4 regions of the Candidatus Paralachnospira sp. LCP21S3_A2 genome follow, and region 2 is predicted to be linked to each of the others. Evidence: riboswitches for the same ligand, from Rfam matches in the RefSeq annotation. Region 2 holds a riboswitch; each other region holds the start of a gene.
The links. Region 2 has a riboswitch for cobalamin ahead of ACTQ3K_RS07630 (immunoglobulin domain-containing protein). Riboswitches for the same ligand answer to the same signal wherever they lie in the genome.
Positions count from the first base shown of each region.

Region 1: another riboswitch for cobalamin. It lies ahead of ACTQ3K_RS03955 (bacterial Ig-like domain-containing protein); the one in region 2 lies ahead of ACTQ3K_RS07630 (immunoglobulin domain-containing protein).
Region 3: another riboswitch for cobalamin. It lies ahead of galE (UDP-glucose 4-epimerase GalE); the one in region 2 lies ahead of ACTQ3K_RS07630 (immunoglobulin domain-containing protein).
Region 4: another riboswitch for cobalamin. It lies ahead of ACTQ3K_RS04290 (sirohydrochlorin cobaltochelatase); the one in region 2 lies ahead of ACTQ3K_RS07630 (immunoglobulin domain-containing protein).

Region 1 covers NZ_JBQKGG010000003.1:130,051-134,262, forward strand. Annotated here, with positions in the region: gene ACTQ3K_RS03950 (MATE family efflux transporter) at 1-1,116, shown strand, start outside; cobalamin riboswitch at 1,205-1,388, shown strand; gene ACTQ3K_RS03955 (bacterial Ig-like domain-containing protein) at 1,600-4,212, shown strand, end outside.
Region 2 covers NZ_JBQKGG010000008.1:48,713-52,924, reverse strand. Annotated here, with positions in the region: gene rnr (ribonuclease R) at 1-223, shown strand, start outside; gene smpB (SsrA-binding protein SmpB) at 223-690, shown strand; gene ACTQ3K_RS07635 (uroporphyrinogen decarboxylase family protein) at 945-1,907, opposite strand; cobalamin riboswitch at 2,084-2,283, shown strand; gene ACTQ3K_RS07630 (immunoglobulin domain-containing protein) at 2,406-4,212, shown strand, end outside.
Region 3 covers NZ_JBQKGG010000004.1:207,363-211,574, reverse strand. Annotated here, with positions in the region: gene ACTQ3K_RS05650 (riboflavin kinase) at 1-141, opposite strand, end outside; gene ACTQ3K_RS05645 (D-alanyl-D-alanine carboxypeptidase family protein) at 221-1,570, opposite strand; gene galE (UDP-glucose 4-epimerase GalE) at 1,624-2,643, opposite strand; cobalamin riboswitch at 2,914-3,098, opposite strand; tRNA gene ACTQ3K_RS05635 (tRNA-Glu) at 3,237-3,308, opposite strand; tRNA gene ACTQ3K_RS05630 (tRNA-Pro) at 3,341-3,414, opposite strand; gene ACTQ3K_RS05625 (metal-sensing transcriptional repressor) at 3,542-3,850, opposite strand; gene ACTQ3K_RS05620 (PolC-type DNA polymerase III) at 3,868-4,212, opposite strand, start outside.
Region 4 covers NZ_JBQKGG010000003.1:218,330-222,541, forward strand. Annotated here, with positions in the region: gene ACTQ3K_RS04280 (efflux RND transporter periplasmic adaptor subunit) at 1-1,091, shown strand, start outside; gene ACTQ3K_RS04285 (ABC transporter permease) at 1,175-2,059, shown strand; cobalamin riboswitch at 2,158-2,334, shown strand; gene ACTQ3K_RS04290 (sirohydrochlorin cobaltochelatase) at 2,515-3,750, shown strand; gene ACTQ3K_RS04295 (hypothetical protein) at 3,780-4,212, shown strand, end outside.

The DNA.
Region 1 (4,212 bases), on a different contig from region 2:
CAGGCGGCCCTGCAGCTTTCGATTCTCATGGGGCTGTTATTTGCTGCAGTCTGTCTGATTTTCACAAAACCGCTGGTGGGCTTTTTTCAGCTACAGGATAAAGAGGCGCTGGATGCGGCGCTTTCCTATACCAGAATTGCCTGCGGACTGATCGTGTTCTCGTTTCTGAGCCTGACCCTTACCGGCCTTTATACCGCACAGGGGGATTCCAAGACGCCGTTTTTTGCCAATCTTATCGGTCTGGCGGCCAATATGATCCTGGATCCGGTTCTGATCCTGGGCATGGGACCGTTTCCGAAGCTGGGAGCCGCCGGGGCTGCCATTGCCACTGTGACGGCGCAGGCCATTGTCATGAGCATCATGCTTCTGGGGATCCTGCGGAAAAACCGGGAAAATGTGCTGAAGGGAAGCCGCCTGTTTGCAAAAATTCCGAAGGAACAGCTGGTGGGGATCTGCCGGATCGGAATTCCCACGGCGATCCAGGGCATGGCCTACTGCGCGATTTCCATGGTGCTGACCCGTATGGTTTCCGCGTTCGGAGCAGAAGCTGTTGCCACTCAGCGGGTGGGCGGACAGATCGAATCCATTTCCTGGAATACGGCAGACGGATTTTCATCGGCTCTTAACGCTTTCGTGGCACAGAATTATGGAGCCGGAAAGATGGAGCGGGTGAAGAAAGGCTATCGGGCATCCCTCTGGACAGTAGGGGCCTGGGGGCTGTTGATCAACCTTGCGTTTGTGCTGGCGCCCGGAGCCATCGCAGGTGTCTTTTTCTATGAGCCGAAAGCGATTAAGACAGCTGTCGATTATCTGGTGATCGTCGGGTTCAGCGAGGCCTTCTTATGCGTGGAGCTTACCACGGTAGGAGCGTTGTCCGGACTTGGAAGGACAAAGCTGTGCAGCATCATCAGCATTATCTTTACCAGTGCAAGAATTCCGCTTGCAGTCTTTCTCAGTAAGACCGCTCTCGGTCTGTCGGGAATCTGGTGGGCACTTTCGATCACATCGATGATAAAGGGGGGAGTATTTGTATTTACCTTTTTCAGAGTGACAGGGAGAAAAAATCCGCAGAATTGCGGAAAGGAAACTTGCACGCAGAAAAAGGATGTGTTATGATGAGAGGCAAACAGGGAAAATGGTAGCAGGCTGCCAGGCTCCTTGTATTAACAAAAGGATTGTAGAGAAAAAATAATAGAATAATCAGAAGCGTTTGAACAGCAGCAGAACAGTTCTTAAATGACCTGTTCGGGAAGTCCGGTGTGATTCCGGTACGGTTTCTCTCCGCTGTAATAGGGACGAACGCTGTCAGATCCACTGAGAAATCGGGAAGGGACAGCAAGTAGGATTGAACCTTGAGTCAGAATACAGGCGGCTGGAGCTTCAGCATAAATGTCCGAAAGCAAATCGGAGGTTTATTTTTTGTGCCATAAACCGGTAAATGGGTTTGACACAAGGCGGTAAAAAATGACATTGAAGGAATCGGATGATTTCCGCGAACAGCTTTCGGTTGATATAAATGAACCACTTATGGCGTCTGAACGTGGATTACCCGCAGAACGGGGAAAACGTCAGACAGTATGAAATGAAAAGGAGGAACATATGAAAAAGAGAAGCAGAAAACTTCTGTCACTGCTGCTTGTGCTGGTCATGGCCTTTGGCATGGTATCAGTTACATCGGCTGCGGAGTCCGGACAGATATCGGCAGCTGTTCAGAGTGACGAAGAAACGGCTACAGCTCCGGCACCAAAGTTTGACAGCTGGAATAACCTGAAAAACAGTTCAGCGACGTATTATGAAGCGGACGATGGTGCAGCAAAACAGCTGTGGGTAGAAATTAAGCGGGACAATTCATCCTATACGGTCGATACGCTGACTGTAAACTGGCAGGTTTCGGATGATGGAATCAACTTTACGGATATCGAAGACGCGTCTGCAGCATTCAATTCGAATCTGTACAGCTACTATACTCCGGATATTAAGGCGGGTGAGACGAAATATTACCGTGCGGCCGTAACAAACAAGGGGCTTACCGAGGGTATGACGCCGACGACGGTTTATTCGTATGTAGCAACAATTGTATTTAAAACCGGTGAACGTCCTGGTCTGCTGATCGAAAAGCCCATGCTGCGCCAGAGTGACGGAACTCTGATTTCCGATGCGACTGTATCAGCAATCCAGTTATACGGAGGAAATAATGCTCTTCCCAGAAAGATTACCGGTGTCGGAACTTATACGGGTGAGCTGGCGAGATTTTATGAAGGTACCTATGACACAGATAAGTATGCGTTCTGCGGATGGCAGATCGATGGTACTTTCTATTCCGGGACAGCCGATCAGGAGAGTGCGATCAATGCGGTTCCTACCGAGGCGAATGGCTGGAAGAGCTTTATAAATGGAGATGGCTGGTATTTCTCCATGTACCGTGAAACTTATAATTTAAAAAGTCAGTACCGGCTTCAGTTTGCAGGTGAAAAAGTCGATGAAGGTGCATTAAGCGTTCTTAAGGTAATCCCTGTCTTTGAAGCGAAGACAGATATGGCTTATAAGATCACCATGACAGATTCCACCGGAGGAAAGGTACAGCAGGTTCGTGCTGATGGTGAAACTCATACGCTGCGGGCAAAAGCGGATTCTCTGTATCAGTTTTCTCATTGGGAGCAGTCTTCGGACGGAGAGACCTGGACAGCCATCGAGGGCGGAACAGAAACTCAGGTAACTCTGACTGCGGATACTTTTTATCGTGCCGTATTCGAGAGCCCTTATAACGTCACCGGTCTGGAAGTGAAAGAGTATGCGCTCCCTTCCGAGGGGGATACCTGGTACCTGAATGTAGGAACGACTGTAGATCAGGCATTGCCGGATTACCTCATCGCAGCAGTTTCTGTTTATGATGGCGAGACGGCCGATGAGGAGCATCTGCTTGGAAGCTACAATGCCCGTCTTACAACAGATGAAACACAGATGACAAACAAGGTGAAGATGAAGAAACGTCCCTCCGGCAATAACGGAAAGATCCTTGTGGTCATGAACACAGCAACCGGTAAGACGGCACAGACCGTTTACCAGCTAAAGGGAACTCTGGACGCATCTGCATCAGAGACGACTGTTAACTCTGCAAAAGCATTTTTTGGAACAGAGCCGGCAGAGGTACAGCTTTCCGCATCCGGCGATCCGGCGGTTAAGAGTGTGTTCTGGTCCGGCGGAGACAGTACGCTTGGAACAAGCAATTCCAGTGTTGTTAATGAGCATACCGGTCTGGTTACATACAGCCCCTGGAATCAGAACAGATCTGTTGCCTATACGGTAAGGACCGGCGACGGAAGATACGCTGAAGTAAGCGTTTCCTATAAGATGACAGTTGCCAGCAAGATCAATGCGAACGTCCTGAAGGTTACTGCGGGGGAAACGAAGGAGTTTGATGCAGTCAATGTACCGAGCCCGCTTGACCGGGATCGGTATAAGGTAACGGCAGTCTCTTCCGACGAGGATATTTTTAAGGTTGAGATGGTAACAAAAACCGTAAATCCCTGGACGGCCAAAAATGCAGTGGTTCAGTACAAGATCACAGCTGTTAAAACAGGAACCGCGAAGCTGACCATCTCCACGAATTTCCAGAATAACCCGGTAATCTGGGAGTGTCCGGTGGTGATCCAGAGCGCCGATATTCCGGTAACCGGACTCACGCTTTCCACCAATAAGACGGAGCTGACCAGGGGCGACAGCATGACCCTGGAGGCAGCGGTTGTTCCGGAGACCTCCCTGACAACAATCACATGGGAAAGCTCCGATCCGAAGACGGTCAGCGTAGAAGACGGAAAAATCACCGGCCTGAAGACAGGAAGCGCAACGATCACAGCGACAGCGACCGATGCAAAAAATAATAAGGTAACAGCAACCTGTGAAGTAACCGTAACAAAACCAGTTTACAGTGTTGAACTTTATGTTCCGAAGAACACTGTTGGAGAGAACGGCCTGACTGTATATCCTACAACCGGAAAGGATGAATCCGAAAAGGACACCTTTGCGGCAGACAGTGCTGTTTCCGGCATCACCCGTGACACAGAAAGCAACCAGCTTTATGATATTTATGAGTTTACTGCTTCCGAAGGAACGTATTCCTACCGTGCGGTAAGCGCAGACGGAAAGAGCCTTGGCGGCGGAGCCTTCAGCTTCCCGAACAGCGCGGCAGCCTCCGTGGACGGAAAGACCGCC
Region 2 (4,212 bases):
GACCGGCTGGGGAATGTATGTAGAGCTTCCAAATACAGTGGAGGGAATGATCGCTCTGGCAGCCATGGACAGCGATTACTATGAGTTTGATGAAAAACAGTACCGCCTTGTGGGCGTCGGAACGGGAAAGATTTATAAGCTGGGCCAGAAGATCCGTGTCCGCGTCATGGCAGTTGACCGGGTGGGCAGTACCATTGATTTTATGCCGGAGGAGGATTCGTAATGGCAAAAGAAAGTTATAAGCTGGTGGCTAATAATAAGAAGGCATACCATGATTACTTCATTGACGACACCTATGAGACCGGGATCGCCCTGGCAGGAACAGAGGTGAAATCAATCCGCATGGGGAAATGCAGTATCAAAGAGTCCTTTGTGAAGATCGAAAAGGGAGAGGTTTACATCTACGGTATGCACATCAGTCCTTATGAAAAAGGAAACATCTTCAACAAGGATCCCCTCCGGGTTCGGAAGCTTCTGCTCCATGGATATGAGATCAATAAGCTCATCGGAAAGATCCAGCAAAAGGGCTGCACACTTGTACCGTTAAAGGTCTATTTTAAAGGAAGCCTTGTAAAAGTCGAAATCGGTCTGGCACGCGGAAAAAAACTTTATGACAAACGCGCCGACATCGCCAAAAAAGATCAGAAACGCGAAGCCGAAAAAGAATTTAAAATCAGAAACTTGGGATAAGCACTGAGCCGTGCAAAAAGATCGGTCAATGCCGAAGAAAGCTTGCTTTCGAAAGGCAGATGACCGATCTTTTTATAGGGCGAACGCCCGCATCCAGAAAAAACAAAGTTTTTTCTGGATGGGAACGGCGAAGGATGTACCGTCGAGCAGAGCCGTGGAGGGCGAACGCCGGAAGCAACGGCGAAGAAAGCAGAGCCGTGCAGGCGAAGGCTTACACCACACACACAATTTCCATGAGGTGCTGTGACAGGATTTTATTTCCGATATTCCGAAGCAGCTTTTTCTGCCACATGGAGGCGATGAAGGTCTACATCAGTGGGCAGAGTGCAGTCGGCACCGAGGATCCAGCGTTTATCGCCGAAGGTATCCATGATCTCATGAACGGCGGCGATGATTTCCTCATCGGTTCCGTCCACCAGCACACCGTCACGGTCATCGAGACCGCCTAAGTATACCTTGTCTTCACCAAAGATCTTCCGGCCTTCGATCAGGCTGGGATTGTCGGAGAATACGCCCCAGTTGTAAACCGGAACATCGTATGCCTTGTAGCGGTTCAGGTTCAGATGATCCTTGCACATATGGAGCACGTTGCAGGGCGCATCCTTGGCGGCCTCCAGAATCTGAAGCTCGTAAGGCTTTACAAAGGTCTCGAATTCCTCATCGGTGAGCAGGAAATCTTCTCCTCCGAGAGCAGCATAGTAAACGCCGTCACAGCCGGCAGCCAGACATTCCTTGGAAAGGGTTGTCAGATAGTCAGCCAGAATGCCGAATACATGCTTCATGCCTTCCGGATTTTCACGGAGATATTCCACCAGGATCGCACGGTTTTCTTCAAAATTCTTTTCCACACCTACCAGTGCATGGAATGCGGAAGCGATGATCCCGTGAACGGTGATCAGCATAACAGCTTCTCCGTTCATTTTGCTGCAGATGTTCTTTACAAGCTCCACTTCACGGGTGATGATCGGATCATCATGGGAGATGGGCTTCATCTTATTGAGATCAGCGGCACAGTTGATCTCGGTCTGTCTCGGAACCGTATTTTCATTCATGATCTTGCACAGAGAGGTTCCGCTTTCCCGGAAAAATTTCAGGTGGGTATCAACGGCAGCCTGGCCATATTCATTTCCGGCAGGAAAGTGAAGCCAGAAGCCGCAGGGCATTTCATCGGGGCGCTCGCCGTTCAGAACCGCAAGTACCTGTTCTTTCTTTGTCATAGTGAGACTCCTTTCATCGGTCAGCAGGATTTGAAGAGATCCCGCCACTAATATGATTAGTTATAGTTTGATTATATACAGAAGCACCGGGAAAATCAACCAGATTTTATAAGGCAGCGGCCGGTAAAATTTATCTTGCCCGTTGCCAAAACAGGAGCAATTTGTTATAATACCCGGAAGAACACAGGATTTTCAGTGCCGTATGGCGGGAGACATACGGGTAAAAGGGAACCGGGTGGGAAGCCCGGACGGTCCGGCCACTGTAATCAGGGAGTGAACCTGCAGGATGTCATTGTATGGAGGAAAGTCCATATGAGAAGGCGCGGGGAAACGAAGATCTGTAAGTCAGGAAACCTGCTGAAAAGGTTGGTGAATTGCTTCCGAAGAAAGCACAGGGTTCATCGAATAAAGCTGCGAATTTTATTCAGATTCACCGACGGGTACACGGCCGCTTCCTGGGGCCGATATTTTTGTGCAATGACACAGACAGGAGGAATTATGAAACGTAGAGGCATGAGTATTCTGGCTCTGCTGCTGTCCTGCTCTATGGCGCTTTCTCCGGTTTCCTATGTAAGGGCATCGTCATCGTCGGTTTTGGAAGAATCTGAAACGGCAGCCGAGGAAGAGACAATACCGGAGGAAACAAAAGCACCGGAGCAGAAACCGGAGGAAGAAACCGGGACAGAACCGGAAACGAAAGAATCTGAGACTGTGGAAACGGTTCCGGAAACAGAGTCTTCCGTGGAGACAGAAGCCGGAGAAACAGACCCAGAAGAAACCAAAACGGAAACAGATGCAGAGACGGAGACCGCAGAAGAACCGACGGAGGCAGAAGCGGAAACGGTGCAGCCGACAGCATCTGTACGAAAAGAAGAAGTAAAGAAGATACAGAAAACTGCAGCTGATGCAGCGGAGACCATTGAGGAGATCGCACTTTTCGCAGCAAGGGAGACAGGACTTGCAGTGGCACCGACTATGGCGATTACCGGTGTTAATGTGCTGAAAAGTAATCCTGAGTCCGAGGACGGATACAGCGAATACGGGATGTTTCCGATCACAGATGCGGTCTGCACGGTAAAAGGAGATCAGATTGAGATCACCTTTCATACAGGCAGAAAAAAAGTTTTCGATGGAATCTATCTTGGTTTAAAGAGTGATGAAGGGAAGACCGTACAGTACAGCGGAAGCGGAAGTCCCGTGACGTTTACAATCCAGGTACCGTTATCAAAGAAAAATACCTGGATTCCCGTTACCCTGTATCGTTCAGATAAGGGAACCTGGAATGATAATGAGCTCTGGCTCAGCATTCCGGATGTAACAACTTTGACAAAGCAGCCGGAGGCAGCATCGAAGAAGAGCGGAGAAACAGTTTCGCTTTCCGTGGCAGCTGCCGGAACGGCCTCTTACCAGTGGCAGAAGAGCAGCGACAACGGTGCGACCTGGACAGACTGTCAGGGAGCCAATGTGGCAGTTTATGAATTTACCATGAGTGCTGAGACGGCCGGTCTGTACCGCTGCAAGGTAACAGCTGAGGGAAAGATCGGAACCGTTTCCGAGAACGTACAGGTAAGCGTGGCAAGCGAACAGGAGGGATATGTTTCCGATGATGGAGTATCCGCTGTTTATGCGAGTGATGATACCAAGAAGCCCGGACAGGTCTATTCGATGTTTAAAATCGGTGCATCAAGGGTTACGGTAAAGGGAGACCGTCTGGAGGTAAGTATTTGGGTGAAGCCTGCCAGCAGTGGAAAATTCTCCTATGATGCAATTTATATCGGAGACCGGAATGATGAAACGAAGGAGCCGGTCGTTCTTGGGGCAGAGGATCCGACTATGAGCGACAAGCTTCAGAAGTTTACCTTTACGGTACCTGTTTCCATGGCAGGAGGAGAAGTCCACTTTGTCCCGAGAAGTGCTTCCAAGGGAACCTGGAGTGTTACAAGTTCGCTGGCGTTTAAGCTTCCGAAGCTTTCCGATTTCAAGAAGCCTTCGGTGATCAATATTACGACTCAGCCCAAGGATGTAACCGTTAAGGCAGGAAAGCCTGTAACACTTTCGGTTGAGGCAGCAGGAGAAGCGGGCGTGACCCTGTCCTATCAGTGGCAGAAGAACAATGGAACCGAATGGGTAAACTGTGACGGAGACGGTGCACAGACCGCTTCTTATGGATTTACTATGAGCGAGGCGATGGCAGGAAGCTATCGCTGCCGGATCACAGACAGCACCGGAACAACGGTGACTACCAATTCTGTCAGTGCGGTGATCGCGACGGCACCGGCCGTGACCGGAACAGCTGTCTGCGTAG
Region 3 (4,212 bases), on a different contig from region 2:
CTCAAAGCTCACCGCCACAGAACAGCCGCCCAGAGCCTTCAGGCGGCGAAGCACCGCCTGATGACCGCGATGAACACCATCAAACCGCCCGAATGCCACACAGGCTCGCTCTATTTTCTCATATCGGTCCGTATGTTTCAATATCTAATCCTCTTTCTGTCTGATTCGAAGCCGACATAAGCGGATCTCCTGTCATTCTTCCGCTTTTTTGCCACTGATCCTACGCTGCTTCTGTATCCATCCTCCGAAGTGTCATTGCCCGGAACAGCCACAGGAGATAATCCCCGATCCCGGCCGCCTCGACAGATTCCGCCGCCTGGATCTCCACACTGCCGATGACGGTTTCTCCCATCCGGTATTCCAGTATTCCGACGGGATCTCCTTCCTTCACCGGTGCTTCAACCTGCTCCGGAAGCGTCAATACCTTTTCGATGTCTCCCGGCTGTTCTCCATTCATGCAAAGATAAGAAAACGGGGCTCCGTAACGGATATCCGCCTTCTGCTTTGTTCCGCCGCTCACCGGGATCCCGGACAGCACTTCCCGGATCTCATCCCGGTCCTGATACAGACTGCACGACGCAAATCCGTAATTCAAAAGCGCCGCTGCCTCCCGAAACCGTACCTTATAATCCGGTGCCGCCATGATCACTGCGATCAGCTCCATGCCATCCTGTCTGGCTGTCCCGGAAAAACAGTATTTCGCCAGGCTGGTGCTGCCGGTCTTCAGTCCGGTCACCGTAAAGGAATTTCCCATTTTCAGCAGCTTATTGGTATTGGACAGGCAGAATTCCTTTCTTCCCTGCTTCGTGTTATGAGTGATATTTTCCATCCAGATGGTACTGTATTTTTCAATCTGCGGATAGCGGACGATCAGTTCCCGGCTCATGAGCGCTACATCCCTTGCGCTGGTCAGATGGGACGCCGAATCCGTCAGCCCGCAGCAGTCCTCAAAGACGGTTTCTGTCATGCCAAGTGCCTTTGCCCGCATATTCATCTGCGTCACAAAGGCCTCCTCACTTCCGGCAATATGCTCTGCCATGGCGACCGCCGCATCGTTTCCGGAGGCGATCACAATGCACTTGATCAGCGTTTCCACCGTCTGAACCTCTCCCTCCTCCAGAAACACCTGGGAGCCGCCCATGGACTTTGCATGGGCACTGGTGGTCACTGGCTCCTCCAGGGTGATCGCTCCCGACTCCAGTGCGTCAAAGATCAGAATCAGCGTCATGATCTTCGTAATGCTGGCCGGCCGAAGGGCTTCTTCTGCATTTTTCTCATACAGGATCGTCCCGGTGGATGCCTCCATCAGAACCGCGGACTGCGCCGTGATCTCCGGTGCTCCCGCTGGACGGGTTCCATTCGATGGCTGTGCTGTTTCTGTCTGTTCCGGATCTGTCTGTTCTGAATCTGTCTGTTCCGGATCCGTCTCTCCAGACATCTGCTCTGCTTCACTTCCTGCCGCATGATTCCATTCTGCATATCGGCTTTGTGCCTTTCCCGGAACCACAGCCGTCATCAGCATGGAAAGAGACAGCAGGATTCCTGCTGTCTTCTTTATCAATCGTTTCATCCTACCAGTCCCCCGGAGGTTCTTGTTCCTATCCTATGCCTCCGGCCCCGGTTCTATCCCTGATAACCGTTTGGATTCTGCTTCTGCCACCGATACGTGTCGCGGCACATATCCTCCAGGCTCTTTTCTGCTTTCCATCCCAGGATCTTTTCTGCCTTGGAGGCATCTGCATAGCACTCTGCGATATCGCCGGCCCGGCGCTCCGTGATCTCATAAGGGATTTCAATCTGATTTACCCGTTCAAAGGTTTTCACAATATCTAACACGCTGTATCCGATTCCGGTCCCCAGATTGAACACCTCAACCCCCTTGTTTTTTCCGGCATAGGAAAGCGCTGACACATGTCCTTTCGCCAGATCGACCACATGGATATAATCGCGGACTCCGGTTCCGTCCGGTGTCGGATAATCATTTCCGAATACCCGAAGCTTTTTCAGCCGTCCCACGGCCACCTGGGAGATATAAGGCATTAAATTGTTGGGGATTCCGTTGGGATTTTCCCCGATTTTTCCGCTTTCATGAGCACCGATGGGATTGAAATACCGAAGAAGAACCACCGAAAGCTCCGGATCGGCATGAGCCGCATCCTTTAAGATCTGTTCAATAAACACCTTTGTCCAGCCATAAGGATTCGTACAGCTTCTTCCTGTGGGCATGTCCTCCGTCAGCGGAACCTGCTCCGGCGTACCATAAACCGTCGCCGAAGAACTGAATACAAACTGATGACAGCCATACTTCTTCATGACCTCCAGAAGCGTCAGGGTACTGTCCAGATTATTCCGATAGTATTCCAGCGGCTTCTCCACCGATTCTCCCACCGCCTTCAGTCCAGCAAAGTGGATCACTGCTTCAATGGAATGCTCCGAAAAAATCTTCTCCAGTGCTTCCCGGTCTGCCACATCCGCCTGATAAAACGACAGCCTCTTTCCGCAGATCTCTTCTGCCCGCTTCACAGCCTCTTTACAGCTGTTTGCCAGGTTATCTGCGATCACCACCTCATATCCGCTGTCTGCCACTTCAATGGCTGTATGCGTGCCGATATAACCGGCACCTCCTGTCAGTAATACTGCCATAGCCTTCCTCCTTATGAAATCCTGATAAAATTTAAATAGGGCGCACCATTGTGGTGCGCCCCAGTCCGTTCTTTGAATGTGCACACAGCCCGGAAGCACAGCGCACAGGCAGTCAGCCCGGCGAGTAGGAACGCTCTGCGCCCGAACTCATTCTCGGTAACGAAGTTGTGCATTCATTTGCATTGAGATCAAAACACATGTCTGCTTAACCCATAAGCTGACACCGAAAGGAAAATTTTTTCCCTGTTGGATGTGATGCTTTACACGGAAGCCCATCTCACGTATCAAGCAGGTTTCCTGACTTACAGTTCTCTGCGGCGCTTCTCCTTCTCGCATGATAGGGTTTGCAATGGAATATGAAGCACGCTCGCTGCTTACAGTGACCGGATCGCTCAGGACTTACACCTGATTCCCTTTTCCCCGCCTGTGCGGGCACTTGACACGGCAATTCGTTTTGCACAAAACAAGTATACCACAGCAGATCGTGATATGCAACACCAAAACGTTTTTTAACCGCTAAAGTTGCTGTCAAGCAAACGTTGGTATGTTCCTGTAAACAAAAAACCAGTAAATACAAGATTTACTGGTTTTCGTAGCCTGTAGGGGAATCGAACCCCTGTTTCCGCCGTGAGAGGGCGGCGTCTTAACCGCTTGACCAACAGGCCATATTCAATTAAACTGATAAAATGTAGTAGAGTCGAGGCGACAAGATTCGAACTTGCGGCCTCCGCGTCCCGAACACGGCGCTCTACCAAACTGAGCCACGCCTCGCTACGTCCATTATAATACCTCAAATTATTTCAATTGTCAATATTTTTTTTGCAATTTATTCAATTTTTTTGAGACGCTTTTTCAGGTAGGTTCGGGCGGCGGTTTTGCCGCCCGCTCAACGCCTGTTTTATTTCATCAGTTTCTGGATCGTGCGGCACAGCTCGTCCACGGACTCTTCCTTTCCGTCCCGGATATCCTCCACCACGCAGGTCTTGATATGACTGGAGAGAAGGGTCTTGCTGAACGCATTCAACGCGGAACTCACTGCCTGAACCTGAGTCAGGATATCCACGCAGTAGCGATCCTCCTCCACCATGGAGCGGATCCCGCGGATCTGCCCCTCCATCCGGTTCAGACGATGGATCAGATCCTTATATTCCTTTTCATCCCGATGCTTCATCTTGCCGCAGCTGCAGCAGTCTTTTTTGCATTCCATAGTGATTCTCCCTTTCTCTATCCGGTAAACTCCAGATCAAACAGCGACAGCTGATTGCTTCTGGGCAGATCCCCGAAGATTCCAAGCTCTGCCATGAGATCGATGGTTGTTTTCGGCACCTTCGTTTTCTGCCAGAAATCCTCCAGTGATAAAAACCGTTCGCCACGCTTCACCGCCTCCACCACGGCCTCCGCCGCTTTTCCGCCCAGTCCGTCAATGGAGCTTAAGGACGGCATGAGCTTTCCGTCAATGATCTGGAAACGGTCTGCCTTTGCCCGATAAATATCAAGGGGAAGAAACTCAAAGCCTCTGGCATACATTTCCTGAACAATCCGCATATCCCGAAGCGTTCCCTGCTCCTT
Region 4 (4,212 bases), on a different contig from region 2:
AGCCGGAGGAGGAGAAGGAGACGACGAAGCCGGAAGAGGAGAAGGAGCCGATGAAGCCGGAGGAAAGTAATCCCTCTCAGCCGGGAGAAGAGAAGGAGCCGACGAAGCCGGAGGAAAGTGATCCGTCTCAATCGGGAGAAGAGACAGGGCCGGCAAAATCGGAGGAGACCGAACCCGCCCAGTCCGGCAGGGAAACACTGCCTCAGCCGGAGGAACCGGAAATCCCGGATTTTGACGGAGTGTTTGATGACGGACAGCTTGAGGAGGCTTTAGGCGGTCTGGAGGAACCGAAGGGTTATACAAAGGAAGAGCTGGCAAAGCTGTTAAGCGACCGGCTTCTGGAATATGAAAAGCTGGAGCTGGCAATTCGGAAAAAAGAGGCGGCCTTAAAGGCACTGGAAAAGGAAATCGCGGCGTGTACGGTGACTGCTTCACAGGCAGGAACGGCATCGGAGGTCCGGACACCGGAGGAGGCCGCTCATTTCGGACAGCCGGTGCTGACCTTTCAGGGAGCAGAGGGTGTCCATATCGAGGGACTTCTCGGAGAAGCGCTGTTTGAGAACGTTTTCGGAGGAGAAGCGGTGACGGTCCTTCTGGAGCGGGACGGAAAGCTGGTTTCTCTGGAGGCGGAGCTTTCTTCCGTTTCGAGAGAGCCGGAGGAGACGGAAAGCAGCAGCGGAAATCCGGCTATGAGCTGCTACCGTTTCCGGGCATCGGCAGCAAAACAGGTTCTCCGCGCGGGCGAACCGGTCAGTGTTTTGTTTCCGTCCGGGGAAGAAAAATCGGGGACTCTGGTGATTCCCGCAGAAATGATCTTTTATGAGCATGGGCAGGCCTTTGCCTATGTTATGGGAGCAGATGAACGGCTGGAAAAACGGGCAGTGGAGACCGGAAGAACCATTCTCGGAACAAAGCTCGAGATCTGTTCCGGCCTGGCGGAAACCGATTATCTGGCAGAGCCGGGAGCGGATGGGGTAAAGACCGGGGCAAAGGCACGGATCGTTTACGGAACAGAGATGGAGATCGGGCCGGAGGAAACCACAGAGACGGCGGAGCCGCTGACAGAGGCCGTGCCGGAGACGACAGAATGAAAGCAGAGCATACCGGAGACGACAGAATGAAAGCAGAGTGTGCCGGAGCGTAGGATGACGGAGCATTTTTAAAAGGAGGAGTCATGAAGAACAAACGAATGATCGCAGGGCTTGGGCTCCTGATTTTTATCGCCGGAATCGGAGGTCTCTGTTTTTTCCTGGGACGACAGAGCGGGAAAAAGCAGACCGCCGATTCCGGCGGAAGGGTATCGGCGAGTAACGAAAATGGCCGTTCCGGAGAAAATAACCGGCCGGATGGAAACGGAGAGGAGAAAACAGCCGTTTCCTTCGGCGGTCTGTTCGGCTCGGATTCGGCGGCACTGGCCCTCTGTGAAAACGGAATCAGGTGCAGCGTTGCGGTATCCGAAACCGGCGGCTCCGGAAGCAGGCGCTTAAATGACCTGGCGGATCAGATGGAACCGATTCTTTCGGAGACAGACGGGATCGCGGAGGCGGAAGCCTTTTACTGGCGGGAGGCCGGAGATACGGTCTGGCGCAAAACGGCGGCTTTGGAGGGCGGAAGTGTCATCGGCGCCGGGAAAGATTTCTTTTCGGCTGCCGATCTCTATATTATCGAGGGGCGCGGCCTGACGGAAAAAGACCAGACAGACGGCGTGCGTGCGGCAGTGCTCAATGAGCGCGCCAGACAACAGCTTTTTGACGGGAAGGAAGCGCTGGGTGGAATGATCGAGGTAAACGGGATCCCTTATCAGGTCGTCGGAATTGCGGAAACGGGGGCAGAGAAGGCAGGAAGCGGTCTGGTTGTGATCCCGGAAAGCACCTGGGCACAGGTGTATGCTCTGGAGGAGCCGAAGGCAATGGCGATACGGCTGGATCGGGAAAACGCTGCAGAGGAAAGGAAGAAGGATTCCGGACAGATATGGGCGGAAGAGACAGCAGAGTATGCCTGCCGGATGATGAACAGCATGATCCCGGAGGGAGAACCGGGACAGTATGCGGTGCAGTGAAGAGACCGGGATGAATTCTGTTAAGAAGTTATCATTTTCGGTAAAACAAGGGTTGATTTTTTTAAGATGCGTGCTATAATACATCTGTCTGAAAACGGAATAAGGAAGCAGATGGTGCCGCAGCCATGCGGAGAATAGGGAAACAGGTGAAAGGCCTGTGCGATCTCGTCACTGTATACAGGAGGGTACTGCCAGTATGTCACTGAGTCATCGGGAAGACGGCGGTATGCGTTTGAACTGTAAGCCAGGAGACCTGCCATTCTGTGATACAGGAACAAGGTGTTCCGGGTCACGAGGATTTGATCCAGTATCGAATAAAACGATAACAAGGGGAATCCAGCGTGAAGTTTACGCTGGATTTTTATATTGAGATTTTTTTTCAGCATCACGGCCTGTATTCTGAAGGATCCGCTTTTCGGAAAACAAAAAAACAAAGATACGAGGAGAAAACGAAGATGAAAAGAAAACTCACAGCAGTTCTCTGCATTTCTGTTCTGACAGCATCTGTGCTGGCAGGCTGCGGAAAGAAGCAGAGCGAGACAACAGCAGCAGAAACCACAAAGGCTGCAGAGACGACAACTGAGGCACAGGAAACAGAGACAGAAGCAAAGGCAAACGATGATCAGGCAGCAGCCGATCATGTAGCTGAGCTGATCGATGCCATCTATGTGCAGACAAGAAACGACCAGACCGATGAGCAGTGCAAGGCAGCAAAGGAAGCATGGGATGCGTTAACGGATGCACAGAAGGAGCTGGTAGAGGGCGAGAACGCAGATCCTGATTATTTCGGAAGAGATACCGGCGATGCCTCCAAGGATGATCCCAGAAACCAGGACGAGATCGGTGAGAATGAGCTTCTGGTTGTAAGCTTCGGTACCTCCTTTAATGACAGCCGTGTAAAGGATATCAAGGGGATCGAGGATGCGCTTCAGGAAGCAAATCCTGACTGGTCCGTAAGAAGAGCATTTACTGCTCAGATCATCATCAACCATATCCAGGCCCGTGACGATGAGCACATCGACAACATGGAGCAGGCGCTGGAGCGTGCTGTAAACAACGGCGTAAAGAATCTGGTCGTTCAGCCGACGCACTTAATGCATGGCGCAGAGTATGACGAGCTGATGGAAACCGTTGAGGCATATAAGGATAAATTCGAGTCTGTAAAGGTCGCAGAGCCCCTGCTCGGCGAAGTGGGAGAGGATGAGACCGTTGTAAATGCAGACAAGAAGGCTGTTGCAGAAGCCGTTACCGCAGAAGCAGTAAAGACCGCAGGCTTTGATTCTCTGGATGCAGCAAAGGAGGACGGTGTGGCATTCGTATTCATGGGCCACGGAACCTCTCATAATGCAAAGGTTTCCTATACCCAGATGCAGACTCAGATGAAGGAGCTTGGCTATGAGAACGTCTTCATCGGAACCGTTGAGGGTGAGCCTGAGGAGACTGCATGCGAGGCAGTGATCGAGGCAGCTTCCGCTGCCGGCTACAAGAAGATCATTCTTCGTCCTCTGATGGTTGTAGCAGGCGATCATGCAAACAACGATATGGCTGGTGAGGATGACGATTCCTGGAAGAGCCAGTTTGAAGCATCCGGAAAGTTTGACAGCATTGACTGCCAGATCGCAGGCCTGGGCGAGATCGATGCTATCCAGGCGCTTTATGTTGCACATACTGCTGACGCGCTTGCAAAATAATTGAGACATCAGCAATAGGAGAATCAGATATGAAACGAAAACTCACAGTGATCCTGTGTGCTTCCGCCCTGACAGCGCTGCTGCTGTCAGGCTGCGGAACCAAGAAGAATGAAACAACTGCGGCAGCGGAAACAACCGTGGCAGCAGAAACAACAATCGAAGAGACAGAGACAGCGACCGAAGAGACTGCCACAGAGGCGGCAACGGAGGCATCGAAAACAGCAGCGCTGGAGGACGGAACCTACGAAGCGGAGTTCAATACTGACAGCAGTATGTTCCACGCGAATGAAGCATGCGACGGAAAAGGAACCCTGACCGTTGAAAACGGTGTTATGACGCTTCATGTATCGCTGGTTTCCAAGAGCATTGTCAATCTGTTCCCCGGAACGGCCGCAGATGCCCAGAAGGAGGGTGCAGAGCTGCTGCAGCCGACCACCGATACAGTAACCTACAAAGGTGGTT